DNA from 2 places in the Mixta sp. BE291 genome. Region 1 is predicted to be linked to the other one. Evidence: predicted binding sites of a transcription regulator. Region 1 holds the regulator's gene; the other holds the start of a gene.
What was found. Region 1 encodes Fur, which represses iron uptake genes when iron is present. Its sites were predicted from a motif close to ATAATAATGAGAACNACTATCAA; they were not measured.
Positions count from the first base shown of each region.

Region 2: the regulator Fur is predicted to act here: its motif matches at 2,160-2,182, upstream of J2X14_RS02460 (TonB-dependent siderophore receptor).

Region 1 is NZ_JAVDXN010000005.1:375,125-390,445, reverse strand. It holds gene J2X14_RS14375 (DUF979 domain-containing protein) at 1-27, opposite strand, end outside; gene J2X14_RS14370 (DUF969 domain-containing protein) at 27-755, opposite strand; gene pxpA (5-oxoprolinase subunit PxpA) at 797-1,537, opposite strand; gene pxpC (5-oxoprolinase subunit PxpC) at 1,527-2,459, opposite strand; gene pxpB (5-oxoprolinase subunit PxpB) at 2,453-3,109, opposite strand; gene J2X14_RS14350 (type 2 GTP cyclohydrolase I) at 3,272-4,015, opposite strand; gene phrB (deoxyribodipyrimidine photo-lyase) at 4,020-5,465, opposite strand; gene J2X14_RS14340 (YbgA family protein) at 5,487-6,440, opposite strand; gene J2X14_RS14335 (YbfA family protein) at 6,611-6,811, opposite strand; gene kdpE (two-component system response regulator KdpE) at 7,067-7,744, shown strand; gene pgm (phosphoglucomutase (alpha-D-glucose-1,6-bisphosphate-dependent)) at 7,807-9,447, opposite strand; gene seqA (replication initiation negative regulator SeqA) at 9,472-10,023, opposite strand; gene ybfF (esterase) at 10,280-11,044, shown strand; gene ybfE (LexA regulated protein) at 11,201-11,476, shown strand; gene fldA (flavodoxin FldA) at 11,616-12,146, shown strand; gene fur (ferric iron uptake transcriptional regulator) at 12,508-12,951, shown strand; gene chiP (chitoporin ChiP) at 13,033-14,436, opposite strand; gene mtr (tryptophan permease) at 14,807-15,321, opposite strand, start outside.
Region 2 is NZ_JAVDXN010000001.1:506,877-522,197, reverse strand. It holds gene J2X14_RS02470 (LysE family translocator) at 1-99, opposite strand, end outside; gene treA (alpha,alpha-trehalase TreA) at 376-2,046, shown strand; gene J2X14_RS02460 (TonB-dependent siderophore receptor) at 2,272-4,380, shown strand; gene J2X14_RS02455 (HNH endonuclease signature motif containing protein) at 4,679-5,815, shown strand; gene J2X14_RS02450 (YrhA family protein) at 5,828-6,307, shown strand; gene J2X14_RS02445 (GlsB/YeaQ/YmgE family stress response membrane protein) at 6,533-6,781, opposite strand; gene J2X14_RS02440 (glycine zipper domain-containing protein) at 6,795-6,992, opposite strand; gene J2X14_RS02435 (flagellar brake protein) at 7,206-7,940, shown strand; gene J2X14_RS02430 (mechanosensitive ion channel family protein) at 8,039-9,187, shown strand; gene emtA (membrane-bound lytic murein transglycosylase EmtA) at 9,172-9,786, opposite strand; gene ldcA (muramoyltetrapeptide carboxypeptidase) at 9,975-10,919, shown strand; gene J2X14_RS02415 (hypothetical protein) at 10,916-11,299, opposite strand; gene J2X14_RS02410 (hypothetical protein) at 11,446-11,625, opposite strand; gene J2X14_RS02405 (hypothetical protein) at 11,839-12,171, shown strand; gene J2X14_RS02400 (hypothetical protein) at 12,203-12,757, shown strand; gene J2X14_RS02395 (DUF2767 family protein) at 12,770-12,976, opposite strand; gene J2X14_RS02390 (sensor domain-containing phosphodiesterase) at 13,106-14,872, shown strand; gene J2X14_RS02385 (hypothetical protein) at 14,994-15,170, shown strand; gene J2X14_RS02380 (SRPBCC family protein) at 15,278-15,321, shown strand, end outside.

The sequences.
Region 1 (15,321 bases):
CCAGAACAGATACTGTTGCTGAAACATTAGCGGCCTCCTTTCTGCTGTAACGCGGCATGATTCAGCGCGCTCAGCTCTGCCGCCAGCTTTTTATCCAGCCGACGCAAGCGCAGCGAGTGGATAATAAAGGCGCTAATCGCCGTCGGGATGCCCCACAGCGCAATATGCAACGGCTCGGTCTGGATGCCGCCTGATTCGAGCATAAAGTTATGCATGAAGATGATGGCGCCAAAGGCAACAAAAATATCCTCACCGAAAAACAGCCCAACGTTATCCGTCGCGGCGGACATGGCGCGCAGGCGATAGCGCACGTCGGCGGGCAGATCGCCGTAACGGTTTTCCGTTGCGCCTTCCGCCATCGGGGCCAGCAGCGGCCGCACCATTTGCGGGTGGCCGCCGAGGCTGGTCAGCCCCAGCGCCGCCGTGGCTTCACGCACCAACAGATAGATAATCAACAGGCGGCCGGTGGTGGCGGTTTTAATCGTGGCGATCCACGCCTGAGCGCGTTCTTTTAAGCCGTGTCGCTCCAGCAAACCGATCACCGCCAGCGGCAACAGCAAAATAAACGGCAGATTGCGGGTGTTGAGAAATCCGGATCCGAGCTTCTCCAGAATATCCGCCAGCGGCATATGGGCGGCGATACCGGTGATCAAACCGGCGATGATCACCACCAGCACCGGGTTAAAGCGCAGTAAAAAACCGACAATAATGGCTGCGATCCCTAATAAGGGCCACAGATTCACCAAAGGTTGCATAATTTCTCCTGATAAAAACCCGACGCGCGTCGGGCAAAGGGTCAGATTTCGCTGCTAACGGGAATATGCTGCGCGGCAAACGCCTCGCGCAGGCGTTGAGCAAATGCCAGCGCGTGCGGGCCGTCGCCGTGCAGACAAACCGTCTGCGCGCGCAGCTTCACCCATTCGCCGGTGACGCTGGCGACCTTACCCTGCTGCACCATGCTCAACGTGCGAGAAATGGCCTGTTGTTCATCGTCAATCATCGCGCCCGGCTGATTGCGCGGCACCAGCGACCCATCCGCCAGATAACCGCGATCGGCGAACACCTCTTCGCGGGTACGCAGCCCGTGATGCTGCGCTGCCCGGATTGATTCGCTGCCCGCCAGCCCCACCAGCAGCAGGTCAGCGCTCACCGCTTTCACCGCCCGGGCTATCGCATCCGCCAGCTGCGCATCGCGCGCGGCCTGGTTATACAGCATGCCGTGCGGCTTAACGTGGGTCAGCTTGCCGCCTTCGCTTTCCGCCAGCGTTTTCAGCGCGCCGATTTGATACAGCACCTGGGCATAGACCGTTTCCGGCGGCAGCTGCATGGCGCTGCGGCCAAAGTTTTCCCGATCGGGGAAAGCGGGATGCGCGCCAATCGCGACGCCAAACTCCAGCGCCCAGCGGATCGATTGCAGCATGGTTTGCGCATCGCCCGCATGGAAGCCGCAGGCGATATTGGCCGAGCTGACTAACTGCAACAGCGCGCGATCGTGGTTACAGCCTTCGCCTAAGTCGGCGTTTAAATCAATTTTCATCTTCCAGCCCCCATGCCATACGTTCAATGACTCGTCGCTGCTGCTCGCGCGCCTGTAACGCCTCTTCCAGCGTACAGTGAATAAAGTGGATCGGTTCGCCCAGACGGATCTGCGCCAGGTGATAAAGATCGGCTTCGATCACGCAGGCAATGCGTGGATAGCCGCCAGTGGTTTGCGCGTCCGCCATCAGCACAATCGGCTGACCGTTATGCGGCACCTGAATCACGCCGGGCAGCAGGCCATGGGAGAGCAGCTCGCGATTGCCGTTACGCGCCAGCGGTCTGCCCTGCAGGCGATAGCCCATGCGGTTACTTTGCGGATCGAGCCGCCAGGAGACGCGCCAGAAGGCCTCCTGCGACTCTTTACTGAACTCATGATATTCCGGGCCGGGCAGCGCGCGCAGGCGATTGCCCCACAGCAGCTGACGTACGCCGACAGCTTTACGGAACGCCTGCGTTGGCGCGGCGAGCGGCAGCGCGTCACCATCCTGCAGACGCCGCCCCTGCCAGCCGCCAAATTCCGCTTTGCTGTCGGTACTACAAGAGCCAAGCACCGGCGCAACGTCAAAGCCGCCGTTGATCGCCAGATAGCTGCGCATGCCGCGCACCGGCATCGACAGCGTCAGCCGCTGGCCTTTTTTTACCGGCAGACGCCAGCCGGTCCAGACCGGACGACCATCGAGATCGGCATTACAGCCCGCGCCGGTTAGTGCAAACCAGCCATCACGATCGAATTGCGCGCAAAACTGGCCCAGCGTAATTTCCAACACCGCCTGGGTTTGCGGATTACCCACCAGCAGATTGGCGGTACGCATTGCCGGTTCATCCAGCGCGCCGCCGCTGCTGATCCCCAGCTGACGCCAGCCGCCGCGGCCGCTGTCCTGCAGGGTGGTATTCATTCCGGCGCGAATAATTTTCAGCATACGCCCTCCTTCTGTGGGACAAAACGGACGCGATCGCCCGGACGCAATAGCGTGGGCGGCTGATGTTGCGGGTTAAACAAGGCCAGTTGGGTACGGCCTAACAGCTGCCAGCCGCCGGGCGACGCCAGCGGATAGATACCGGTTTGACTGCCGCCAATGCCCACCGATCCCGCCGGGACCAGCACGCGCGGTTCAGCGCGGCGCGGCGCATGCAGGCGGCGGTCTAACCCGCCCAGATAGGGGAAACCCGGCTGAAAGCCGATGAAATAGACCACATATTCGCCAGCGGCATGCGCCTCAACCAGCTGCTGCGGCGTCATCTGGCAGTGGCGCGCCACCTCGTCGAGATCGGGGCCAGCTTCGCCGCCGTAGATCACCGGAATGGCGACATCGCGCGACTCCGGCAATACCGCTTCGCTCTCTTCCCACCAGGTTTGCAGGCGTTCAATGGCGTCCAGCGCCTGATGTTGCGGGTCGCGCAGAATTACCGTGAGATTGTTCATGCCGGGGATCGCCTCCAGCACCTGCGGATAATCACGCAGGCGTTCTGTTAATCCCCAAATTCGCTGTTGGCTGAACAGCGAGACAGGCGGTTCCAGCTCAAGCACGACCGCGCGTTCCCCCAACAGGTAACAACGTGCCCTTTGCATAACTTACCTCCTGTTATAACTAAGTGTCTCAAACTTATTCATTTTGAGCAGATAGTTATGCTGAGATGCAGCAGGCGTGTCAACCGCTTTACATTAGGCAAGCTCATGATAATTGCGACGGCGGCGACCGTCGCGATGTTAAAGAGAAAGCGTCAGGCGGGATCAGGCGGGGTTATCGATATCAATAAACGTGACATCCAACTGATGATGTGCGGCCAGCCATTCGCCCAGCGCACGAATACCGCCGCGCTCCGTGGCATGGTGACCGGCGGCAAAAAAGTGCAGGCCGTTTTCGCGCGCGCTGTGGATGGTCTGCTCTGACACTTCACCGGTAATAAACGCATCCACGCCAAAATCCGCCGCGCTGTCGATAAAACCCTGGCCGCCGCCGCTGCACCAGGCGATACGGCGTATCTGCTGCGGCGCATTATCACCGCAGTGCAACGGCTGACGCCCTAATACCTGGGCAATGCGCTGCGCCAGCTGCTCGCCGCTCAGGCTTGCGTCCAGCTCGCCCCACGGCACCAGCGGCTGCACTTCGCCCTGCACGCGGATTCCCAGCGCCTGCGCCAGCTGCGCGTTATTGCCGAGCTGCGGATGGGCGTCCAGCGGCAGATGCCAGCCATAGAGATTAATATCGTTCGCCAGCAGCGTGCGCAGCCGACGACGCTTCATGCCTTTGATTACCGGCGCTTCGTTTTTCCAGAAATAGCCGTGATGCACCATGACCGCATCCGCCTGTAAACGCACCGCTTCATCCAACAGCGCCTGGCTGGCTGTCACGCCGGTGACGATTTTTCGCACCTCAGCGCGCCCTTCGACCTGCAAGCCATTTGGCGCATAGTCGCTAAAGGCGGCGCTGTTCAGCTGTTGGTTGACGATCTGTTCCAGTTCAAAATTGTTCATTCACCTACTCCGGGGGCGTAACAGGGGACGCATTGCGCGCCGCTTCAAACATAGCTAAGGTTTTTTGTCGTGCCGCCTTATGTTCCACGATCGGCGCCGGATAATCGAGTCGCTGATTATTTTTCTTTGCCCAGCCGTGCGGATCGTGGATGGCGCTTTCAGGCACGTTCGCCAGCTCTGGTAGCCAGCGGCGAATAAACTCGCCCTGCTTATCAAACCGCTCGCCCTGAGTGGTGGGATTGAAAATACGAAAATAGGGCGCGGCATCGGTTCCGGTTGAGGCGGCCCACTGCCAGCCGCCGTTATTTGCCGCCAGATCGCCATCAATCAGCTTTGACATAAAATAGCGCTCGCCCAGCTGCCAGTTGATCTGCAAATCTTTCACCAGAAAGCTGGCGGTGATCATGCGCAGCCGGTTATGCATCCAGCCGGTGCGGTTCATCTGGCGCATCGCCGCATCCACAATCGGATAGCCGGTTTTACCCTGTTGCCAGGCGCTCAAATGCGCTGGGTTATCCTGCCAGGCCACGTTTTTCGTCCAGGGCATAAAGGGCTGGTTTTTACACAGTGCCGGAAACGCCACCAGCAGGTGACGATAAAAATCGCGCCAGATTAATTCATTCAACCAGACGCTGGCCTGCCCCGCTTCCAGCGTCTGCGGCTGCTCGCGCAGTAAACGGTGCAGGCATTGGCGGGGCGACAGCGTGCCGGTCGCCAGGCAGACGGATAATCTGCTGGTGGCGTCCTGCGCTGGCAGATCGCGCTGTTCAGCATAGGTCAGCACTGGCTGACGGCAAAACGTTCGCAGCTGCTGTAGCGCAGCGGCTTCTCCTGGCGGAAAACGCTGATGATCAAACGCTTCGCGGGGATAATCGAAAGGCGTTAACGCAGGTAAATTTTCCAGCGGCGTTTCACTGCGCGCGTCGGGTGCGGGCAAACATTCCGGCAGCCAGGTACGCAGGCGCGCCAGATACGCTTTACTGAACGGCGTAAAAACTTTGTACATTTTTTGACTGCCGGTTTGCACACTGCCGGGCGGCAGAAGCACGCTGTCGTCAAAACCCTGTACCGTTACGCCCTGCTGCGTCAGCCTGCGCTCCGCGGCGGCATCGCGTTCGCGCTCGTTAAACTCATATTGATAGTTATAAAACAGCGCATCGACCTGCTGCTGCCGACAAAAATCGCTCAGATAGTCCACCGAGGCGCTAAAGTCGGCACACTGGTGGTAATGCAGAATAATGCCTTTTGCCGCCAGCGCCTGCTGTAAAAGCTGCAGGCTGTGCCAGATATAATCAGCCTGACGCGGCGACATATCATGCTGACGCCACTGCTGCGGCGTAGCGATAAATAGCGCGATTACCTTTGCCTCGCGCTGGCGACAGGCGGCCCACAGCGCGCTGTTGTCGTTGATGCGCAGATCGTTGCGCAGCCAGACCAAATGGGTGGCCATTACCTCTCCTGAATGCTCAACTCATCGCCCGTAGCGCAGACGCAGCGCTTCGGGATAGGGTTCGAAATAGCGCTGCTGTGATAGCCACTCGTGCGGATACTCTTTCATATAATGTTTAAGCAGCGTAATCGGGGCCAGCAGCGGCTGTAACCCCTGGCGATAGCGGTCGATAAGCGACGCCAGCTCCTGACGCTGCGCTGAAGTCAATTGTTTGCGGAAGTAGCCCTGCACGTGCATTAAAACGTTGGTGTGATTGCGGCGCGTGGCGGGATGCTTCATCAACTTCATCAGACGATCGCGATAGTCGATGGCATACGCTTCCAGCGAAGGATAATCGTTCATTGCCGCGACAAACGGCCCCAGCTCACGATATTCCGGCTGTGAATGCGCCAGCAGCAGTAATTTATAGCGGGTGTGAAACGTCATCAGCTTATGCGCCGTCAGCCCTTCCTGCCAGAGCTGATTAAATTCATGCAGCGCATAGACGCGCCCGACAAAGTTTTCTCGCAGCGTATCGTCATGCAGACGTCCATCTTCTTCCATTGGCAGCCACGGCATCTCCTGCTGTAGCGCACGGGCAAAGATCCCGACGCCCTCTTTGCGATTATTGTTGCTATCAGGTTCGTAAATACGCACCCGCTCCATGCCGCAGCTGGGCGATTTGGCGCACAGGATATAGCCGCACAGGTGATGCAGCCCGGCGACTTTTTCACTGGCGAAATCTTGCATCTGCTCAGTGATCGCTTCGCCGCCGTTTTTGCTGAAGCAAAGTGAGACCTCATCCTGGTTTTTGACCAGACGCAGCGCCGGGCGCGGCACCGGCAAACCAATGGCCATTTCCGGGCAGATGGGCTCATAACGAACATAGGGCGCCAGCTCTTGCGTCGCGAAAGTCAGCCGTTTGTGTCCGCCATCAAAACGCACGCTGTCGCCAAGTAAACAGGCACTAATTCCTACCGGGATCTTCTCGCTCATACTTGTACAACCTCAAACTTCTTGTATAAGTTTAAGTGTAGCTGAAGCTGCGCAGTGGCGCACCGAAAATCCTGTGACGCTGTGGTATAACGCAAAAAAATCCCGCCTGCGTGGCGGGATTGTTATCAGCGGAGAGCCTCAGCCTGACAGGGCGAATGAGAAAACCGGTACTAGTAGAAATCGCTGCCTGCGGCTTCCGCCTGCGCTAACCAAACGGGCTTGCTGCTGGTTTTGCTCCAGACGCGATGCAGATAACTGTAAAAACGCGCACGATCGCTGCGCAGCAGCATAACCGGTAGCGCCAGCAGGCCGATGATCACCACGGCTGTGCGACGCAGGATAATTTTATGCAAAGGGTAACTGGAATAGATCACCGGAGCCTCCCAACAGGTTAAACAGCCACAAATCGTTCATTAGTTAATCATGATACGTCGCATTGCGTAATTTTACTACTCATCCGACCACTAAAATGATGAAAAAAAGCGCAGCGTTACGCTTTTATGTAATTGAGTTACATAGATGTTAATTATGGGTAACTGACTTGTGCAATTCAGCCATTTTCGACGCAAAGCGCAGCGGGGTTTGCTACAGTGCGTTTTCCGTTACGGCGTTGGAGAGTCTCCGGTTTGACCAGCGTACTGATTGTTGAAGATGAAAAAGAGATCCGCCGTTTCCTGCGCGTGGCGCTGGAAAACGAAACCCTGCGCGTTTATGACAGCGAAACGTTACAGCGCGGATTAATCGAAGCCGCAACCCGTAAACCCGATTTAGTTATTCTTGATCTTGGCTTGCCGGATGGCGATGGCATCGATTTTATTCGTGATTTCCGCCAGTGGAGCAGCGTGCCGGTGATAGTGCTCTCTGCGCGCTGTGACGAGCAGGATAAAATTCAGGCGCTGGATGCGGGCGCGGATGATTTCCTGACCAAGCCGTTTGGCGTGGGCGAATTACTGGCACGTGTGCGGGTGGCGCTGCGCCGTCAGGCGGGACAACAGACGCTTAACGCGCAGGTAGCGTTTGGCCAGGTGCAGGTGGATCTCGCCGCGCACCATATCGTGCGTGAAGGTGAAACGCTGCATCTGACGCCAACCGAGTTTCGTTTGCTGGCGCTATTGCTGAACAACCCCGGCAAGGTGCTGACGCAGCGCCAGCTGTTAAGCCATGTCTGGGGACCAAACGCGGTGGAACACAGCCATTATTTGCGCATCTATATGGGCCATCTGCGGCAAAAGCTGGAGCAGGATCCCGCCCGCCCGGCGCATCTGCTGACTGAAACCGGCATCGGCTACCGCTTTATGCCGTAACTGTGCGATACAGGTGAAAAAAAAGGCGCTGAATATCAGCGCCTTGTGCGTATTGATTAGTCTCAGGCGTTTTTCAGCACTGCGCTAACAATCTCTACCGCTTCTTTTTCGATTTTTTCGCGATGTTCCGCACCGAGGAAGCTTTCACAATAAATTTTGTAGGCATCTTCGGTACCGGACGGACGCGCGGCAAACCAGCCGTTTTCCGTCATCACTTTCAGGCCGCCAATGGAGGCGCCATTGCCCGGCGCGCTGGTTAAACGCGCAGTGATCGGATCGCCCGCCAGCGTGGCGGCGCTCACCATTTCCGGCGACAGTTTCGACAGCGCAGCTTTCTGCGCGGACGTGGCTGATGCCTGTAAACGGTTGTAGCTCGGCGCGCCGAAACGCTCTGCCAGCTCGTCGTAGTGCTGCTGCGGGTTTTTACCGGTTACCGCGGTGATTTCCGCCGCCAACAGGCAAAGAATGATCCCGTCTTTATCGGTGGACCACGGCGTGCCGTCAAAGCGCAGGAAAGAGGCACCGGCGCTCTCTTCGCCGCCAAAGCCGAAGCTGCCGTCAAACAGGCCATCAACAAACCATTTGAAGCCCACCGGCACTTCCACCAGTTTACGACCAATATCGTTAACCACGCGGTCAATCATGGCGCTGGAAACCAGGGTTTTACCCACGGCGACGTCTTTGCCCCACTGCGGACGATGCTGGAACAGATAGTTGATCGCGACAGCCAGATAGTGGTTCGGATTCATCAGGCCGGCCGGCGTCACGATGCCGTGACGGTCGTAGTCCGGGTCATTGCCGAAGGCCAGATCGAACTTATCGCGCAGCGCCAGCAGGCCAGCCATCGCGCATTCTGATGAGCAGTCCATACGCACCACGCCATCTTTATCCAGATGCATAAAGCGGAAGGTCTGATCGATCGCGTCATTAACGATGGTGAGATCCAGCTGGTAATGCTCGGCGATGCGTTTCCAGTATTCCATGCCGGAACCGCCCAGCGGATCGACACCGATTTTCAGGCCCGCTTTTTTAATCGCGTCCATGTCCACGACCTGCGCCAGCCCTTCAATATAAGGCTGAATCAGATCCTGTTCCTGAATATGGCCGCTGGCCCAGGCCTGCTCCAGCGGCAGGCGTTTTACTTCCTGCAGATCGTTTTGAATCAGCTGATTCGCGCGATCTTCCACCACTTTGGTGACGTTGGTATCAGCTGGCCCGCCGTTCGGCGGATTGTATTTAATCCCGCCATCTTCCGGCGGGTTATGGGACGGCGTGATCACAATGCCGTCAGCCTGAGCGCCGCCCGCTTTGTTATGCTCAAGGATGGCGTTGGAAATGGCCGGCGTCGGCGTATAGCCGTTATCCTGTTGCACAATGACATCAACGCCATTCGCCGCTAACACTTCCAGTACGGAAATGATCGCAGGCTCTGACAGCGCGTGCGTATCTTTACCCACGTAGCAAGGGCCAGTAATCCCGTTCTTTTTACGTTCTTCAGCAATGGCCTGGGCGATTGCCAGAATATGCGTTTCATTGAAACTCTGGCGTCCGGCGCTGCCGCGATGCCCTGAGGTGCCAAATTTCACCGCGTGTTCCGCATTCCCTTTTTCTGGCTGCAGAACGTAATACTGGGATGTTAATTGTGCAACGTTAATCAAATCGCTCTGCTGGGCGGGCTGCCCGGCACGGGGGTGATTGGCCATTGGCGCTTCTCCCTGACGCTTCAGTTAAATGGTGCCGCAAACCTTATCTGACAGCTCCGGTGGGAACTGCATAGCCAGCATAATATGTTCCACCATGCTGCATTTGCGGCCTGTGTTAGTGTTAGTGATCACCCAATACGGCGTGCCGGGTACATGCTTCGGCTTAGTATGGGTGCCATGCTGTAACAGTGTCTGTTCATCAGCCGCAAAGTAAACGCGGGTGCGTCCCTGCAGCGATGCGGTGGCCTCGGCAAACGCGTCGGGATCAAGACGATAGAGCGTCGATAAAATCAGCATAAAGCGATTTACCGCTTTATTCTGCTCGGCGTACTCATCAGAGAGTAGCAGCTCACGCACCGCCCGCACCCGATCTTGCGCGCGCGTGGTTGGCTTGCTGACTTCGGTTTCCTGACTCACGCTAACAACAGGAGCCACAGGGGCAGCCGCAACCGGTGCATGCTGACCCGCGGTAAATTTCAACATCCGCCGTAAAATGTCGGAGGCGCTTTCACCAATGTGCTGCGTGTGGCTGGCAATATAGCGATAGAGTTCTTCGTCGACTTCAATCGTTTTCATCTTTATCCGTACGGTAATTGCTTGTGGCAGAATCAGGCGCAGCGCGTAGTAGCAAATTTCAGCTGTACAAACTGTGCGCTGGTTCTAACATAAGGATTATAAAGTTAAATCCTGCGGGTCGGTAGCGACGTTGGCGCTTGCAGGCAAAAGTCAGAATATGCCGCAAAGCAACCCGGCAAACAACCACTGACTCACCGGCAGGGAATATGTAAACCATGATAACCTATGCTTTCCTTTCAACTGTAAGAACTTTGCCATGAATTTGAATACTCGCCTGCAAACTGAACAGTCCGATCGCGACGCCCTTCCCATTCTGCTGATTCATGGCCTGTTTGGCAGCCTGGATAATTTAGGCGTGCTGGCGCGCGGTTTAAAAGCGGATCGTCCGTTGATCCAGGTGGATGTGCGTAACCATGGCCTTTCGCCGCGCAGCCCGGAGATGTCCTATCGGGCGATGGCGCAGGATATGCTGGATACGCTTGATGCGCACGGCATCGATAAAGTGGCGGTGATCGGTCACTCCATGGGCGGCAAAATCGCCATGACCATGACGGCGCTGGCGCCCGAACGTATTGCGCAGCTGGTGCTGGTGGATATTGCCCCGGTTGATTATCGCACCCGCCGCCACGATGAGATTTTCGCCGCGGTGAATGCGGTTACCGCCGCCCAGGTACAGCAACGTAGCGAAGCGGCCAGCGTAATGCGCGCTATCCTTGCTGAAGAAGGGGTGATTCAGTTTCTGTTGAAATCTTTCCATGAGGGCGCGTGGCGTTTTAATGTTCCGGCGCTGTGGGACAACTACACAACGATTTCCGGCTGGGAAGAGGTGCCCGCCTGGCACGGCCCGGCGCTGTTTATTCGTGGCGAGCTATCGCCTTATCTTGATGATATTCATCGCAATGCGCTGCTGGCGCAGTTTCCCGCCGCGCGCGCCCATGTCATCGCTGGCGCAGGGCACTGGGTTCATGCAGAAAAACCGGATGCGGTGCTGCGGGCGGTACGGCGTTTTTTAGCGTTGTAAAAGCAATATGTTAACGGCGTAACAAAGATTGTTCTCACTCTTTCGTCAGGGTATGATGGCGCGCTAAAATTTTGCCGCCGAAAAACGGGCGGTAAACCGGCCCAAAATGTCACCATGCGCGGCGCAAACGCGCAGCCCATTCAGTATCACGATTCTATGGCAAAAGAACACACGGACCGGACCACGCTCGATCTCTTTGCAGATGAACGTCGCCCGGGACGCCCGAAAACCAGTCCGCTGTCGCGTGATGAGCAACTTCGTATCAACAAGCGCAACCAGCTGAAGCGTGACAAGGTCCGCGGGTTACGGCGCGTTGAACTGAAGATGAACAGTGAGGCCGTTGATGCGCTTAACGCGATGGCGGCCGAACGCGGTCTCAGCCGCAGCGAGCTGATCGAAGAGATGATTCTCGCCCAGTTGCAGGCGCGCTGAACGGCTAAGAGAAGCGCACTGAGAAACAAATGCAGCGGCTTTACGAGTTCCGCCTCCTGACGGTCTCTGCTATTATTGCCGTAATCTGCAGACAACGGGCAGTTACCATATTTTTAAGTTTCAAGAGGTTACTAAACTCATGGCAATCGTAGGTATTTTCTTTGGCAGCGATACCGGCAATACAGAAAACATTGCAAAGATGATCCAGAAGCAGCTCGGTAACGATGTTGCCGAAGTTCATGATATTGCCAAGAGCAGTAAAGAAGATCTGGAAGCTTTTGATATTCTGCTGTTAGGTATCCCCACCTGGTACTACGGCGAAGCGCAGTGCGACTGGGATGATTTCTTCCCGACGCTGGAAGAGATCGACTTTAACGGTAAGCTGGTGGCGCTGTTTGGCTGTGGCGATCAGGAAGATTACGCGGAATATTTCTGTGATGCGATGGGCACCATCCGCGATATTATCGAGCCGAACGGTGCGGTGATCGTGGGTCACTGGCCGACCGAAGGCTACCATTTTGAAGCGTCAAAAGGCCTGGCGGATGATAAACACTTCCTGGGCTTAGCCATTGATGAAGATCGTCAGCCTGAATTGACCAACGAACGCGTTGATAAATGGGTAAAACAGATTTATGCAGAACTTCAGCTGCAGGAAATTCTGGAAGCCTGATTTAACGCGCATTGTGCTGTAAATCACATTGCGTAACAGGTTTTTCCTATAGAAATGATAGGTACGGGTTTGAAAATTTTATCAATGAGTCGGTAGAATACCCGTATCGGTCACGCGCTTTCCTGCCGTTGTGCTGCAAAGCGGCAGGATTAAGCGAAATGTAAACACAGCACCTAATGAGCATGAACAACGCCGGACGTAGCGAACTTCTCTTTACTTCCACTTGCGATTTCACGCGCACCCTTACGGTTTCCATTTCGAAGCATCAGTTCTATAATGAGACGCTATTAGCTTAGCGTCGACCGATGTTCATGGCTGTTCAGCCACATTGTGACTAGCAAAGTAACAGGACAATATCCGCATGACTGACAATAACACCGCATTAAAGAAGGCCGGCCTGAAGGTCACTCTTCCGCGACTAAAAATCCTGGAAGTGCTTCAGGGACCTGAGAGCCATCACGTCAGTGCGGAAGAGTTATATAAGCGTCTGATTGATATGGGCGAAGAGATCGGACTGGCGACGGTTTATCGCGTCCTGAACCAGTTTGACGATGCCGGTATCGTTACGCGTCATAACTTTGAAGGCGGTAAATCCGTTTTCGAACTGACCCAGCAGCAGCACCACGATCACCTGATCTGCCTGGACTGCGGCAAGGTTATTGAATTTAGTGATGAGTCAATCGAAACTCGCCAGCGTGAAATCGCCACGCGTCACGGTATTAAACTGACCAACCACAGCCTCTATCTGTATGGTCATTGCGCTTCCGGCGACTGCCGCGAAGACGAAACATTACACGATAAATAATCAATTACGCTATGCAGTAATATGAAAACCGGTGCTCAGGCACCGGTTTTTTTATGCTTTGCGCTGCGCGTTTTGCGCCATTTAGAAAATGGTGAACGGCGCAATCACTATGAACTTCACATCTTTTTCGTCCTGGAAGAGATTGCCATATCCGCCGCTGCCGCTGGGGAGAGTGCTGTGGTTGTCGTAACGGGTAAAGTGCAGTTTAAACAGCGTATCCTTCGCCCTGCCCTCCTGAACGGTGTAAAGCAGATCCAGATTCCAGGCGGATTCACGAATGCGTTGCTGTTGATCCCACTGCGCGCCACTGGCTGGTTTAGCATCCCAGCCCCAGACATAGGATGTCCCCACCGTCCAGCCCGCCAGATCCCAGCCGCTCAAATCATACATCACACCGGCAAAAACCGCTTTTTCACCGTTGGCGTTCCAGTCGGAGCGCGCATCCCACCAGATATCAAGACGTCCGTTAGAACTGGCATAGGATGGCGTCATACGCTGCAGGAAATACCCCTGATTGCCTTCCGCTTTCACCCAGGTGCCTTCCAGGCGAAAATCAAACGGCCCCTGGTTGTAGCCGAAGGTTAGCGCCTGCAGCCAGGCTAAACCATCATAAACATCATTGCTGTTCGCCGCGCCTCCGCTTTCCCGATCGTGCGCCCCGTAAAACTGGTAGCTGGCGAGCAAATCATTACCGGCCAGCGGCAGCGTCCATGAGGCTTTGGCGAAATATTGATCCATGTAATCTGCCGCCTGGCCCCATGAGGCTTCCAGAATTAACTGGTTCTTAAAATCGTAACGTGCGCCGACCGCGTGCAGCCAGGGAATACCGGTTTTGCCATCGGCCTTACGGAATGAATAGAAGTGCTGATACCAGGGCGCTTTATAGCGATCGCTCCAGACATAAGAGATATCCAGCGCGCCCGCATCGGCCAGATCCTGATGCACACCCGCTTCTACCGCGCGGTAGGTGCCGGGCAACAGGCTCCAGTGCGGCGTAAGCAGCGTTTGCCCTTGAGGTTGCAGATAACCTGCGCGCAGCCAGTAATTATCCGCTTTCATTTTCAATGCCGCTTTATATAAGCTGACACCGCTGCGATCGCCGCCCCAGTCCTCATCCCAGGCATTTCTCGCTTTGCTGAAGCCAATTTCGTTTGGCGCTGCCGGGCCGCTGTTGCTGACTTCCAGCGCACCATATAACGCCACATCCAGCCCAATAAAACCGGCCGCATAGCCAGAGCTAAAATCCAGGCTGGTGTTAATCGTGGAGTGATGCAAATTAGCCTGATATTGACCATATTTTTCACTGTCAGGCTGCATTTCTTTGCGGTCGCGCTGACGTTGCCAGTAATAGGCAGCGCCGGTAAGTGAGGCATCGTCCCAAAAACCGGCGGCATGAGCGGATGGAAGGATAGTAAGACCTGAAAGGGCTGTTATAACGGAAACTGACCAGCTAATAGCCTTACGCTTCCCTGTAAAGGCACGCATAATTAATTCCTCTTTAATGGGAAAATAAAAAACGCCAACAGCAACGGCAGTTAAAATAATCAACCGCGTGCAAATAAGGGTATTTTTCGTGGCGCGAATTATCAATACACCAAAGAGGAAAATTAACAAACCATGACATCACCCGCATAAAATTCGGGATAAATTAACAATAAAGAAAACTATTCATCGCAAGAAAAATGATTATATTCAGCAACTTCTTTCTCTATGCGCGAAAGGTATATTAATGCATTTATAACGCGATAAATTTATCGCTAATTTAATTATTTAAACCCAATTAATTATGGCGACAAATAAATATAGAAATGAAGCTTATTCTCAGGACGAGCAACGTGTCGTCCTGAGAATATATTTAGCGGGCGTAAACCGGAAGCAGATCAGCGTAACTTAGTAGTGAAACAATAATATTCAGCGCGGCAAAAACCAGCACCAGTAACACTGGCAGGTTGCCTCCTTTTAAACGCCAGTTCTGCGTGTGCGGGAAGCGCTGCCTGGCGCGCCAGACCAGCAGCGCTGGCGTAATAACCGCCCAAACGGTAGCAGCCAGCCCGGCATAGCCAATCGCCATCAGGAAGCCATTCGGCCAGATTAACGCCGCAGAAAGCGGAACGATAAACGTCAATAACGTGGTTTTTAAGCGCCCTTTCGCGCTGTTATCTGTGCTTAATAAATCAGCCAGATAATCAAATAGCCCCAGCGTAACGCCAAGGAAGGAGCTGGCAACGGCGAAAGTGGAGAAAATAGTCAGCAGCAGACTAAGCGAGGTGCTTTGCAGCAAATGGCCTAACGCATCCACTAACGCATCAATGTTGCCGCCGCGTTGAGCGATGGCAATAAAATCTGTGCGTGGAATATTTCCCATGGTGC
Region 2 (15,321 bases), on a different contig from region 1:
GGTGGCGGTACGCAAAATAAGCGCGGTATCAAGCCCGGGCGTTAATGTCAGAAGCAAGGCGGCAAAAGAAAATGCAAGAAGTGAATCCGTGACAGACATGCTTTTCTCCGAAAGCGCAGATTTCCGGTAAAAAATCGCGGTGGAAGGTTTAATTGATAAGAATTTTTAACCTTTAAACCACCTAAAATCAACCGCTTATTTATATACATGGAACGGAACGGCGTGTGCCGGTCCCTTTTCAGGCACCGTTGTGCAAACCCTAATCCAACTCACATTTCCCAGTTTCTCACCAGGCAAATTATTTAATCTCGTCTAAAGTTTTTTGAATGGTCAAACACTTACAGGCCATGTCTGGTCTGGACAAGGAGAATACTGATGATGAAAAAGGCCGTAACGTCTCAATGGAAAGGCGCTCTGCTGTTGCCTTTGATGATTACCGGCGCGCTGGCAACGGGATCGTTTTATGCGCAGGCAGCGGACGAGCAGCAGCGCCATAACCAGGCACCGCAGTCGCCGGATGTGCGCCTGGGGCCGCTTTATCATGCCGTTCAGTCAGCGAAGTTCTTCCCGGATCAGAAAACCTTTGCCGATGCGGTGCCAAAATTTGACCCGGCCACCATTCTGGCCGACTGGCAGATGCAAAAAAATCAACGCAACTTTGATCTGCGCCGCTTTGTGGACAGCAACTTCATTGTGCCGACCGCAGGCGAAGCCTATGTGCCGCCTGCCGGACAAAGCCTGCGCGAACATATCAACGGGCTGTGGCCGGTGCTGACGCGTACCACCGATAAGGTTAACCAGTATGATTCGCTGCTGCCACTGCCGAAACCGTACGTGGTGCCGGGTGGCCGTTTCCGCGAGGTTTACTACTGGGATAGCTACTTCACCATGTTGGGGCTGGCGGAAAGCGGTCACTGGGATCTGATTCAGGATATGGTGGATAACTTTGCCGATCAGCTGGATAAATACGGTCATATTCCCAACGGCAACCGCAGCTATTATCTCAGCCGTTCGCAGCCGCCTTTCTTTAGCATGATGGTGGATTTACTGGCGAAGCATGCCGGTGAAAGCACCTACAGTAAGTATCTGCCGGAGCTGCAAAAAGAGTATCAATACTGGATGGCGGATGCGCAAACCGTTACGGCCGGTAAAGCCAGCAAGCGCGTGGTGAAGCTGAAAGATGGCACCGTGCTGAACCGTTACTGGGATTCGCGCGACGCGCCGCGTCCTGAATCCTGGATGGATGACATCGCCACGGCGGAAAAAGCTAAGGGCCGTAACAAAGCAGAACTCTATCGCGAACTGCGTTCCGGCGCGGCCTCCGGCTGGGATTACAGTTCACGCTGGTTTGACGATCCAAACGATCTCACCACGATCCGTACCACGGAGATCGTTCCGGTTGATCTGAACGCCCTGCTGTATCACCTGGAGAAAACCCTGGCGCACGCCAGCAAGGTTGCGGATAAGCAGAGCGATAGCCAACGCTATAGCGAGCTGGCGGAAAAACGTCAGGCGGCAATTAATCGTTACCTGTGGAACGCAGACGGCGGCTGGTATGCCGACTATGACTGGCAGCGCAGCAGCGTCCGCACGCAGCTGACTGCCGCCGCGCTATTCCCACTTTATACTCAGGTAGCCAGCGACGAGCAGGCGACAAAAACCGCCGCCGCGGTAGAAAAACAGCTGGTTAAAGCGGGCGGCCTGGTTAATACCAACGTGCATAGCGGCCAGCAGTGGGATGCACCGAACGGCTGGGCGCCGTTGCAGTGGGCCGCAGTAGAAGGCCTGAATAACTACGGCAAACAGACGCTGGCGAAAGAGATCGGTATGCGCTTCCTGGATAACGTGCAGGCCACCTATGACCGCGAGCATAAGCTGGTGGAAAAATATGTGGTGGAAGGTAACCTCGGCGGCGGCGGCGGCGGTGAATATCCGTTGCAGGACGGCTTTGGCTGGACCAACGGCGTCACGCTTAAGCTCATGGATATGTACTGCCCGAAAGACGTCACCTGTAATAATGTCAGCGATATGAAAAAAACGCAGTAATTTTCCCCCGCCCGGCCAGCAGGTCGGGCGCTTTCTTCCGGTTTAATCCCCTGAATCCCCACGCTTTATCTGGAAATAATCAGATAAATCACAGCTTGAATTGACAAGCGATAAAGATAATAATTCTCATTAGTCTTTTCAGTTACATATTTTTACGCTTGCGTAATACTTCTGGCCGCGCTCCGTTACCGGGCGGCCGCTTCGATTCTGTTTAAGGGATATGACATGGGAATGCCTTTTAACCTGAAACGTTCTGCGCTGCTTTGTTCACTGGCGCTTGCCGTCCCGGGTTTTGCACTGGCGGAAGAGACGCTGACGGTTACCGCTCAGCCCGCTGAAACTGCCGATTCACCTACCTCTGGCTACACCGTTAAAACCAGTAAAGGCGCGACCAAAACCGATCAGCCGCTGATTACTACCGGCCAGTCCGTTTCGGTGATCACGCGCCAGCAGATGGAAGATCAGGGCGCGATGAATCTCAATCAGGCGTTAAACTATACGCCAGGCGCCTTTACTAACTTTGCCGGTGGCGCCAGCCGCTTCGATACCATTTCGCTGCGCGGTTTCCACGGCACTGACGTCAATAACACCTTCCTCGATGGTTTGCGCGTAATGAGTGACAGTAACAGTCACAACATTTTGCAAATCGATCCCTGGTTTATTGAACGCGTCGATATTATTAAAGGCCCCTCTTCCGCGACCTATGGTCAGACGATTCCTGGCGGGTTAGTGAATATGACCAGCAAACTTCCGCAATTTAATCAGGAAGGTCATTTCCGTCTCAGCACCGGCACGCAGGAGACCAATGGTGCCGCGTTCGATTATACCAACGCCATTAACAGTCAGTGGGCCTGGCGCCTGACCGGGATGACGCGTAAAAGCGATACGCAATACGATCACGCGCGCGAAGAGCGCTACGCTATTTCACCCTCAGTGCTATGGCAGCCCGATAGCGATACCTCATTATTACTTAAAGCCTATCTGCAGAAAGATCCGTCTGGCGGTTTCCACGGCTCGGTCCCGGCCGATGGTTCTTTATATGAACACAACGGTTATAAACTCAGCCCCGGTTTTAATGATGGCGCGGGCTCACCAAACCAATATAAACGTCGCGAACAGATTTATAGCTACGCCTTCTCGCATCGCTTTAACGATACCTGGGCGTTCCGTTCAAATGCCAGCTACAGCCATTCGAACGTCGAGATCGATCAGCTTTATCAATCCGGCTGGATAGGCAACACGAATACGCTTGCGCAAAGTTTGTCTTCCTCGCGCTCTTCGCTGGATGCTTTTGCCATTGATAATCAGCTGCAAGCGGATTTCACTACCGGCGCGCTTGCGCATACTTTATTGATGGGTGTGGAATATCATCGTTATAAGAATGATATTTCTGAACTGCCTTACCCCGGCATCATCGGTTCAGTAGATGCAAAAAACTACACCACCACGCTGGATGCGTTTGACCGCAATTATAACGATGTAATTCATCGCTATTACCAAACCGGCGCTTATCTGCAAGATGAAATGGTATGGGATAAGTGGCATCTGAATCTGTCTGGTCGTTACGATCGTATTGTTACCAATGCCAGCGATACGGATCGCCGCCAGGACGACTATATCAGCGCCCGTAGCTCGTTACTTTATGCGTTCGATAATGGCCTTTCGCCCTATATCAGCTGGAGCCAGGGGATTACGCCAACGGCATTTAGCGGCCTGAACACGCGCCAGCTGCTGAAGCCCTCCACATCAGAACAGTATGAAGCTGGTCTGAAATATCAGCCGCCGGGCACCAGCGATCTCTATAGCATTGCCGCCTACGATTTGACGCAAAACGACGTCGCTAACCGTAACGTTAATCTGGGCTATTATGAACCTGCCGGGAAAGTCCATTCGCAGGGCTTTGAGCTGGAAGCACGTAATCAGCTTACGCCGCGCCTGAGTACCATTGCAGGCTATACGCTTAACCATGTCCGTTATAAAGAAACGGTGGATGGCAATGATGGTCATACGCCTTACATCACGCCAAACCAGATGGCATCGCTGTGGGGCCATTACCAGTTCGATTACGGTATCAGCGCAGGCGCGGGCGTGCGCTATATCGGCAAGCAGTGGGCGGATAATGAAAATACCCGCCGCATGCCGTCGGTCACCCTGTTTGATGCTTCGGTGAAAGCCGATCTGGGCGTCTGGAATAATCAGCTGAAAGGCGCATGGGTACAGGTGAATGCTAATAACCTTACTGACCGAACTTACGTAGCTGCCTGTTATGGCACCGGCAACTGCTACTGGGGCGCAGAGCGAACCATTACCGCTACCGTGGGTTATGATTTCTGATAACGCCAAACGGCATCAGGCGGATTAACCGGAAAGGTGGTTAACAGCGTATAACGCCAGCGCGTTAAATTCAGGGGCTACGTATTAAGCGTGGCCCCTTTTGTTTGCGTGCCCCCGCTGTCAGCAAGGTTAAGCGCTGTTTCCTTGCTCGAAGAGAAAGCCGCAGGCTGAATTAACGGATTGATTAATCAGCAATTTTATCCATGTCTTTCATCACAAAAAACAAGCTAAGCGCTGGATCACTCTCTCTTTTTTCGCCAGGTTAGGACATCGTTATAGTGCCATAAGGATATGGATAATGAGCTTCAGCCTGCCCGAAACCAACCTTTATTACCTGCGATGTGATGACCTTGCGCCAGAAAGCTATGAACGTATTATCTCCCCTTCCGCCACCTGGTCATATATCGACAGAAACTATGTTTTTGACGATCGTTGGTTCGCCAGTGGCAGGCTTATTAATATGCAAAGACGCGATTTTAACGGCTATGGTAATCAGTTACCGCCAAACGGCTTTCGGGAGCGCGAAAAGCTAAAAAGAATGATTTATGAAGGTGAGGTAGTGATGCTTGATACATTTTTAACCTCATCGTACCCGCTATTTTATATCAATAATCAGGGCGAGCTGGTTTGCCGCGATCCGCTGACTTTTCATATTAACGGTGCAGAAAAGATCATCCGCGAATATCACCGTTCCGTCGCCCGCCGCGACTATCGCAACAAAGGCGGTAAGCCGCGCCCAACGGCGGTTTCTGTGCCGAACGTCACGCAACAGTCTGCTCCGCCCAACACCATTAACAGCAAAATGGCAGGTCGGCTGCTGGCCGCTGGTGGGATATATCATCAGAATCCAGAGATGTATGCCGAAACGGCACGTAACCTTGGCGGCGCGGCAGCAGAAGGTTTTGATGAGGTGCTGAATGAACAGACGTCGGGATCGTTGGTGGCTCTGTCGTCAATTGTTATGCTGGGTAAAGCCTCCGTTGCAGGTCGTCCTTCAGACGCAACGTTAGCAGAGCTAAAACGTTATCTGGGTAAAACGAAAGGGGAAGCAAAGCTCCTGGATAATATTACAGTTGTAAAGTTAGATTATAAACGGCGCGACCGAGACGAACTGGCCATGCTTCGCAGAAAATTTCAGAGGGTGAAGCCAGAATTTTATAAGACTCTGGCTATACATCCGACAGTAAAAAAACGTTTTAATGCCAATGAGCTGGCAAAAATGGCAAAAGGAATGCGACCAAATAACGAATGGGAGATACATCATAAAATCCCGTTGGATGATGGCGGCACCAATAATTTCCAGAACCTGACGCTTATACACAAAGATGCGCATAAAATATTCACTAAAGCGCAGAAAACCATTACCCGTCAACAAAGCAAACATGAAGTCAGCCAGGTATTATGGGCGGTGCCAACAGGTGTTGTTTATCCTTAAAAAGGTGAGGCCATGACGATTGACAAAAAATTAGTTAACGATCTGAAAGACATTATCAAAGGTAAAGAAGGTCAGGCGTTTCCGCCTGTATCTCTGCCAGAAACGCTCTATCACTATGACTTCAAAAGGAATATAGGAAAAGCCCCGATTGAATTCTGGACACAATATAAAGAATTTGTTGCCCAGATGGATGGTTTTAACATCGACGGGTTTTGTATCTATGGTATAAACGATTACCCTGGCTACAAAAACAATCTCTTTCACGCTAATGAACTGCTCACTGATATGACGGGGGAAAATTATCAGTTACTTATTGAGGATGATTTATATTGCATAGAGATTGGCAGTTCCTCACTCGATGATTATATGTATGACGTAAGATCCAATATGTGGGAAGCCAGAGATAAATTCCAGCATGACAACCTTTTTATCTCATGCCATACCCTGGAAGCGTTTTTATACGCGGTATCTAATGAGATACGCCAGATATAAAACCTGGATAATAGTTTCCCCGACGAAATACAAACGTCCAGTCATTAAAAAGGGACCTACGCCCCGGTATTTTAACTATTTCAGCGCGGCGGCAATGGACGCCTGCCACAGCGTGCTGGCGTTGGCCGACTGGCTGGAAAGCCATTTTCCGCTGATGCAGGCGCACAGTGCGCAATCGCAGGGATAAAAAAAGGAGGCCGCAGCCTCCTTTTTTCTCTGTACAGCTTAGTGACGTACTTTGCGATAGATGAACAGCACCACGATGGCACCGATCACTGCGACCACAAAGCTGCCGAAATTGAAGCCATCAACGCGGCCAAAGCCAAAGAAGGTACTGATCCAGCCACCGACTACGGCACCGATAATACCGAGAATGATGGTGATAATGAAACCGCCACCGTCTTTACCGGGCATGATCCATTTAGCGATGATACCAGCGATTAAACCAAAAATGATCCATGACAGAATTCCCATCTGTAACTCCTTCTTATTTACGGCTAATTAACATACCAACGATAATCCCCACTACGGCACCGGCACCGACGCCCGCCCATGGGTTACTTCTTACATACGTACACGCCTGATGCGTAACGTTGTTCATGCCGCGACACAGTTCACTGCCTGCTTCGCATGTCCGTTCCTGCGCATAGTCCAGGTTGTCGCGCGTTTCTTTTTTCGAAAACATTACCAGTCCTCCTGAAATCGGTTAGCGGCTGACCTGCTCATCACACTTCTGGCAACAAGTATAGGACATGATTCTAACTATGTGATTTAAGAGATAACTTTTTGCAGTTTTTTTATGCGAAAAGTTAACAACGCTATAAATTTCTGCGCGCAAGTGCCGATAAACAGCGGATAACAACGACAGTCATTTTTTTCAAACAGAGTGGAGCGGGAAGTGAAAGAGCCAGACAACGAGCAATATTACAAACGTGGCACGCTGGCAGTGTTAGGCGTACTGCGCGACATTGAGCGTGACGGCACGCCCATCATGATCTCGCATGCGCGCGGCCAGTTTATTAGCCGTATCCTCTCCGTTGATAAAGAATTGCTGGTGATCGATTACGGCAGTAATGATTACGATAATCAGGTCACGCTGACCATGCGCAGCCTGAAGATCAGCGCTGAAATGAAAGGCGCGAAAGTAGAATTCAACCTTGAGCAGCTGCACGAATCGCACTTTGGCGGCCTGCCCGCCTTCAGCGCGCCGCTGCCGGCAGAGCTGTTACAGATCCAGCGTCGCGAATACTTTCGTATCAGCGCCCCGCTGGATCCGATATTTTACTGCCACGCCAGCTGGCCCGACGGCGGCAAGGCGCGTCTTCGCTTGCAGGATCTTTCACTGGGCGGCATTGGCGTACTGGTGGAAGGCGAGATGCCGGAAAACCTCGCCAGCGGTGATACCTGGCGCGGTATGCGTCTGGATATGGGCGAATATGGCGAATTACACATTGATGCGCAGCTGCTGCATATTGGCGCACGCACCACCGTCAGCAGCAAAAACGAGACGGTTTCAACGCCGCGTCTCAGCTTCCGTTTTGCCTCGCTTAGTCCGGTAATGGAACGCCAGCTGCAACAGATTATTTTTTCGCTGGAGCGCCTTGCGCGTGAGAAGGCGATGCGCTTCCGTTAAGAGATGTTCGTCTCCCCGCCTGGCAAAGGGCATGCACCTGAGCCAGGCTTAGTGTTGATTTTAAGCCGCTTAATCAACCGTAAGGAGATCCTCCCCCCATGGAAAATCTGTTTTCCGACCGGAATCTGTCGCTGCTGTTTAACCAGACGTTCTGGTTCAATACGGTTATCATCGTTGCCGGCACCCTGATTATTTACTGGGTGCTGCGCTCGCTGATTAGCTTTATCGGCGCCCGTCTTGGACGTTTTGAGAACGATCACCGCTCCCCCTTGTATAGCATCGCCACTGAGATGCTGCGTACCACCAGTCGCCTGCTGCTGTTTATCTTCTCGCTGTTGATCGCCATTAAGTTTATCGACTTGCCCGTTAGCTGGCATCGCAACATCTCGCACGGCTGGTTTATTGCGCTGATGCTCCAGTTCGCGCTGTGGCTGGACTGCGGCGTACGCCTGTGGCTGAGAAATATGCTGCGCGATCCTACCCACGTACGTAATCCGGTCACGATGGTGATCCTGGGCATCATGCTGCGGGTCTTTATCTGGGCGATTATGCTGCTGGCGATTCTGTCGAACATGGGCGTGAACATTAATGCGCTGGTAGCCAGTTTGGGCGTGGGCGGTATTGCGGTGGCGCTGGCGATCCAAACCGTGCTGAGCGATGTGTTTGCCTCACTGGCGATCGGACTGGATAAGCCATTTGAGATCGGCGACTTTATCGTGTTTGGCGATGTGGCCGGTTCTATTGAGCATATCGGCCTGAAAACCACCCGCATTCGCAGCCTGAGCGGCGAGCAGATTGTCTGCGCAAACGCCGTGCTGTTGCAGCAGACCATCCACAACTACAAGCGCATGCAACAACGCCGCATCCAGTTTCGTTTCGGTATCAGCTACAACACGCCCGCAGAGAAGGCGCGTCAGATCGGCGGCATCGTGAAAGAGATTATTCAGGGTGTGGAACAAACGCGTTTTGACCGCGCGCACTTCCTCTCTTTTGATGTTTCCCAGCTGACGTATGAAGTGATCTACTTCGTGACCGATGCCGACTACAACAAATATATGGATATTCAGCAGGAGATTAACCTGCAGCTGATGGAGCGTCTGGAAGCGCTGGATGTGCATTTCGCCTTCCCGATTCGCCACGTGCAGTTTACCGGCGGTACCTTGCCGGAACTGAACATGGCGGAAAAGGCCTCTAACGAGGAAGAAGACGACCAGCAGGACGACCGTCGGCGTCAGATGGTGCGGTAAACGGTATTCACCTTCCATAAATAACGCGGCGCCTGTGCAGCCGGATGTCTGGTCTGCACATGGCGTCGGAACTCATCCGGCGACATATCATTAATCATAGCGATGGCACGCTCGCGGTCGCGCGAAAAGGTGCGCAACAGCGCGCCTGCGCCGTTGGCGTAAGAGACGATGGTGGCATAACGCAGCGTCTCTGGATCGCGAATACCGGCCAGCATCCGCTGCTGCAGCAAACGAATATAGGCGGTGCCGATATCAATATTTTTTGCCGGATCGCGCAGCTCGCGCGTTGATGGCTGCCCGTGCCGCCCCTGCGCGCGATACACTTCGCGCCCGGCGGTTGAGGCTTTGATTTGCATCAGGCCAACGGCATTTGACCGGCTGACCACGTCCGGATCGCCGCCTGACTCGACGCTGATAATGGCGTTAATTAAACGCTCATCCACCCCATAATGGCTGGCGGCGTTTTCAGTAAACATCGACCAGGCTTGCGAAACGTGCGAAGGCGCCGCTTTGGTTAAGGGCGTTTGCCGATCCTGATCGTTATGACGGGGGGTTTTACTGGCACAGCCCGCCAGTAATAGTGCTGACAGCACCAGCATCCTGATTTTCACGCTGTGGGTTCCTCGCAGCCTTATTGCTGCGCCTCATCTTACTTAGCGGTTCGCTTTAAAAAATTGCCGCTTGTCCGAATTACAGAATAAAGTGTCACAAATGATGACTTTAACCACGCTTTTCGTCATTATCACGCCAGCTGGACCGCAGGAAAAGAAAATAGGAGTCCCGATTAATGAATCCGCAACCGCCCCGCTCCCTTCACCTGATTGCCCCTTCTGGTTACTGCCATAATCAACCGGCGGCCGCGCTGGGTATCCAGCGGCTGCAACAGGCGGGACATCAGGTCACTAATCAAACGGTTATCGGTCGTCGCTTTCAGCGTTTCGCCGGTAGCGATGCCGAACGTTTACAGGATATCAATGCGCTGGCCCGCCTCAGTCCGCTGCCCGATATTATTCTGGCGGTGCGCGGTGGTTATGGCGTGACGCGCCTGATGGATCAGATTGACTATGCAGGACTGCGCCAGCAGCTACAGGGCAAGCCGGTAGCGCTGTGCGGTCACAGCGACTTCACCGCGCTACAGCTGGCGCTGCTGGCGCGCGCTGGCCTGATCACCTTTAGCGGGCCGATGCTGTGCAGTCATTTCGGCGCGCCGCAACTTTCTGCATTTAGCTGGAACCATTTCTGGCAGGCGCTCACCTCGCCCCGTTTTACCCTGAACTGGGCCAGCAGCACGCCAGCGCTACCGACGCTCACCGGTACGCTGTGGGGCGGCAATCTGGCGATGATCATGACGCTGGTCGGCACGCCGTGGATGCCGGAAATTAATGACGGTATTTTGGTGATCGAGGATGTGAATGAGCATCCGTTCCGCATCGAACGTATGCTGTTGCAGCTCCATCAGTGCGGGATTCTGGCGCGTCAGCGCGCGATTGTTGTCGGCAGCTTTACCGGCGTTAAACCTTCCGATTACGATAATGGTTTCGGTTTTGATACTGTCTGGCAACGTATCCGCGAGCTGACCGGCCTGCCGGTGATTGACGGGCTTGATTTCGGCCATGACCCGGCGACGGTAACGCTGCCGCTGGGCGCGCAAGGCGTTTTAAGCGTGACGCGCGGCCAGGCGAGCCTGCAAATCAGCGGTCATCCGGTGTTAACGGATATTGTCAGCGATTAAGAGTCAGCGTGACCGCGATCGTCGAAACGCTCCAGCGTGACCGCTTCGACTTCGCGTTTCACGCTGCGGCTACAGGCGTGCAGCTTTTCGCTATCGTGATAGGCAAACCAGACTTCGCCGTTGCTTTTATTCACGATCAAGCGGTCGCCGTTGCGAAAACGCGTAATGGCAACTTTCTCACCATTTTCCATGGTGTGCCGCGTCTGGCCGGAAGCGACCTGAAAATGGCGCTGCGGCCACATCAGCGTGGACAGGCCATACTGCGCGCGTGACAGGGTCATCACTGCCCGTCCCGGACAGGTGATCTGAAATTCGGTTTCGCTCCAGGCAGGCGTTGTAAATAGCGTGAGTAGCCCCGCTGATAACCATAACCTCTTCATAACGCCGTTTTCCTCTGCATAGGTGGGAAATCTCGCTCTCTTCTCCATCGCCTGGCGGGTAAAAAGAGGCTTCGCTAATGTTACCAGCAACATAACGGCCGCCTCAGGCGGCGTTCAGATCCGGTTAATATTACGCCAGCGTACGGCTATTCAGCGGCAATCTCTGCTGCCACCAGCATCAGCGCCAGGCCAGCATCTTCTTCATCATAGGCGCTCAGCGTCTCTTTTATCTTACTAATACAGCCTGTTACCCGCTCTTTCTGTGGCTGTGGCAGGTCATCAATCGCGTGACGAATCAGCATCAGGCTGGCTTCTTCTTCTTTCATTCCGGGTATCCCTTTCGTTACAGGGCGCACATTTTGCCAAATTTATCGCGTCAAACCAAGTTAAGTCACTTTTTTTAACTGGCTCTGTTGCGACAACCGCACCGAATGCGCTCATTTCTGTGAGCGGATGCTATGCTGTTCAAAGCGCAGCGCGCTGCTGCGTCGGTCCTGCTTTATGCAGCAGGAAAAGCGATACGATAAAAGGCAATGAATATGCTGCGAGTAATGATGTTCACGCTTCCCTTTTGGCTGGTCGCCTGCTCTTCCGGCCCGCAGGGCGTTGAGTGTCCGGGCAACGTCGCCTCGATTTATGGTCAGGAAAACAACGTTACCCGCGGCACCGTGTTTGATCTGGTCAATTCGTTTAGCGTGGCCACGGATGATATCAAAGTAGAAAGCGGGCCGCTCCACTCGACCGATCGCACCCGCTATATTCCAGCGGCGGTCACCAAAGAGGGCTATCTCGCCCAGCGCCTGTCCGATAGGCAGTTCCGCCTGATCGATCCCCAGCAGGATCGCATGATAACCTGGACCTGTGGGCAGTAATGCGCCGCAGCCCCCCAAACGAGATGCCAGCATGGAACAGGAAACCCAGCACGACCGCTTTATTATCTTTCCCTACCCGCCTGAAAATTATAGCGACGGCAGCGTGAATTACGGCGGGATCGACTTAACGCAGGAGACGCAGCGTATCGACGAGATTGCCGAAGCGCAGCGCTCGCCTAATCTGCGTCGTCTGCTGGAAGAGGTCAATTTGCAGGAGGGGCTGTTTATGACGCTGGGCTGTGATTATTGTCAGCAGGAAAGCGGGATCGGCGGCTATGTAGACTTTACTTTTCGCCCCGGTTTGCCCGCTTCGTTAACCGTTGATGCTGAAAATCTGGATGATTATTTTTGGGCTTATCTGGCGAAGCAGGAGATAACGCATCACATCAGCGATGGCGCGATGGTGGGCTATGCGCGTTCTGCGCTGCACTGGAGCTGGTCTGAACTGGAGATCGGCGGCGTACGCGGCAAAAAAGTCACCCTCGCCTTTTGCTGTCAGCGCAGCGAGGATGCCGAATGGTGCCTTGATCACCTGCGTCACTTTCTGGTGACGGAATTTCCCGCCTTGCCGCCGCGGCAGCGTTAAACCGGATGCGCGTTAAGGCTTAAGCAGCCGGATCGCATGCTCCAGCACTTTCTGCTCGTCGCGATCGCTATCCAGACGGCGCTGACGCGTCTGCCACAGCAGATTAGCAATGGTATCACGCTCAGTGCCCAGTCCGCTTTCCGCCAGCACAATCACCGCATCGCCAATGACCCGGCAAACTTCATCATAATAATCTTCACTAAGTGCATCACGTTTCATTAATTTTTCCTCCCTTGTAAACCTGGCGCAAAAGTAAAATTAAAGCAAAGGCCGATCGCGCCGATAACCCGCTAAGTATAATCATTCCCTTTACTTTTACTTTTCCGTTCCGACGCCAGGCGGACAACTATGCTTAGCCAAATAAAACCACTAAATAGCAAGAGGCGGGCAGCGCTGGAACTGCTGAAAAAAAATGACCGCTGCCGGGATGAGATTCTTAGTCAGTTCACGTTACTCACCAGCCAACTGTTAGGCATTCCCAGCTGCTTCGTCTCTATTCTTGATGACGAGCGCCAGTACATCAAAGCCGCCCAGGAGTTCCCGCTAACCGAGACCTCTCTGCAGCAGGCTTTTTGCCGCCATACCGTGCAGTGTGAACAGCTACTGGTCTGCCAGGACACCTGGCAAGACCCTCGATTTGAACAGCATCCGCTGACGCGCGGCGCGCCTTTTATCCGCTTTTATGCCGGCGCGCCGCTGATTTCCGGTGAAGATGATGTGATCGGCACGCTGTGCGTCACCGATACGCAGCCGCACATCTTTACCGAGGAGCAAAAGATCACGCTAACCACGTTAGCGCGCCTTACCGTCGCCTTTCTCGACGCCTGGTATGCCAACGGTTATATCGATACCGTCACTGGCCTGCCTAACCTGCAACGTTTAATGCGCGATCTGGAGTTAAGCGCCGACGTCCTGCCTGACCAGCGGTGGCGTTTGTTGATGATCGACTGTATCGATCCGCAGCATATTTTTGAGGTGTCGCGTTCGCTGGGCATCGCCGCCTCAGAAGGCCTGCTGCATGAGCTGACCAAAGTGCTGCATCAGCGGCTGAACCACAACGGCAAAGAGCCGATGCTATATGTGATTAACCACGGCCGTTTTGCGCTGTTAACCCATAGCGAAGAGGGGCTGGACAGCAAACTTTGCAGCGAAAAGCTGGGCGGAATTAATGCCTGCCTCGGCGATACCATTACCATTGATTTGCAGGTACGCGTGGGGGAAGTGCTGTTTTCGCCGCGTACGCTGCCGCCGCTGGAGGCGATGCGGCGCGCGCTCAGCGCATTACATGAAGCCATCGCCCAGCAACATCATTTCCAGCAGTTCGATAGCGATAACGATCAAAAACGTAACCAAGAGTTTCAACGCTTAAACGATCTGGCGCGCGCCGTGCGCGGGCGCTACGGTCTCTACCTGGTGTATCAACCCAAAATTTGCCTGCATACCGGGAAAACCGTGGGTCTGGAAGCGCTGCTGCGCTGGAAGCATCCCGTGGATGGCGAGATCCCGCCGGGGCGCTTTATTCCGCTGGCGATCGGCACCAGCCTGATGGCGGAGCTGACCGACTGGGTGCTTGATAACGCCATCAGGCAGCTCCAGCGCTGGGCGCAAAAAGGCATTCATCTGCCGGTATCGGTTAACGTCAGCGTCTCCGATATTTGCCGTCCTGGCTTTGCCGATCGTCAGGAAGAGCGGCTGCTGCGCTGCGGCCTGACGCCGGAATATTTGGGCATTGAGTGCCTGGAAACAGAAGAGATCCACGCCAGCCCCAGCGCGCTGCACGGCTTCGATATGCTGAAGCTGCGCGGCTTTAAGATTTCTCTCGATGATTTCGGTTCCGGCTACAGCAATATCAGCTATCTGCGACGTATTCCGATTGATGTGATTAAACTGGATCGCTCGCTGATTAGCCGTCTTCAGCACGATACCGCCAGCGGCATTATTGTGCGTAACGTGATCAGCATGCTGAAAGATCTCGATTATGTGGTGCTGGCGGAGGGCGTCGAGGATAAAGAAACCTATGACCATTTGCAGTCGCTGGGCTGCGATGAGGTGCAGGGATTCTACTGTTCGAAGCCGATGAAGGCCGCGGCGCTGGAGCGTTGGCTACATCAGTAAAGCATTATTTCGCTTAATCTTTCGCAGGTGATTTCTGTGGTTTATTTCTCCTTATTTGCGCTTCTGTGCTATAGCTTTTACAACGCTATGTTCAGACGGGCAGGGAAAAAAGGAGAATAAATTGAAAATATTTTACTTTATCGCGCTGATTGCCGCCGCACTCTATTTATTTATCAATTTGCCGAAAGAGAAACATAAACGCGAACCGGTCGCCTACTGGGGCTGCTGGGCCTACCTGGTGGCTTCGGTTATCTACTGGGCCTTCTTCAGCCTGCGTCATCACTTCCATCTGTTTTAATCCCTGCCCCACGCCGCCTTGCGGCGCGCGGGCATTTTATTGGGCGACATAAAGCCGCGACTCCCTGCCAGGCTGCATCACAACCACTGTTAACAACCGGAGGTTTTGTGAGTAAGAACGTTCACGCTACGGGCACCCATAACAGTCATGA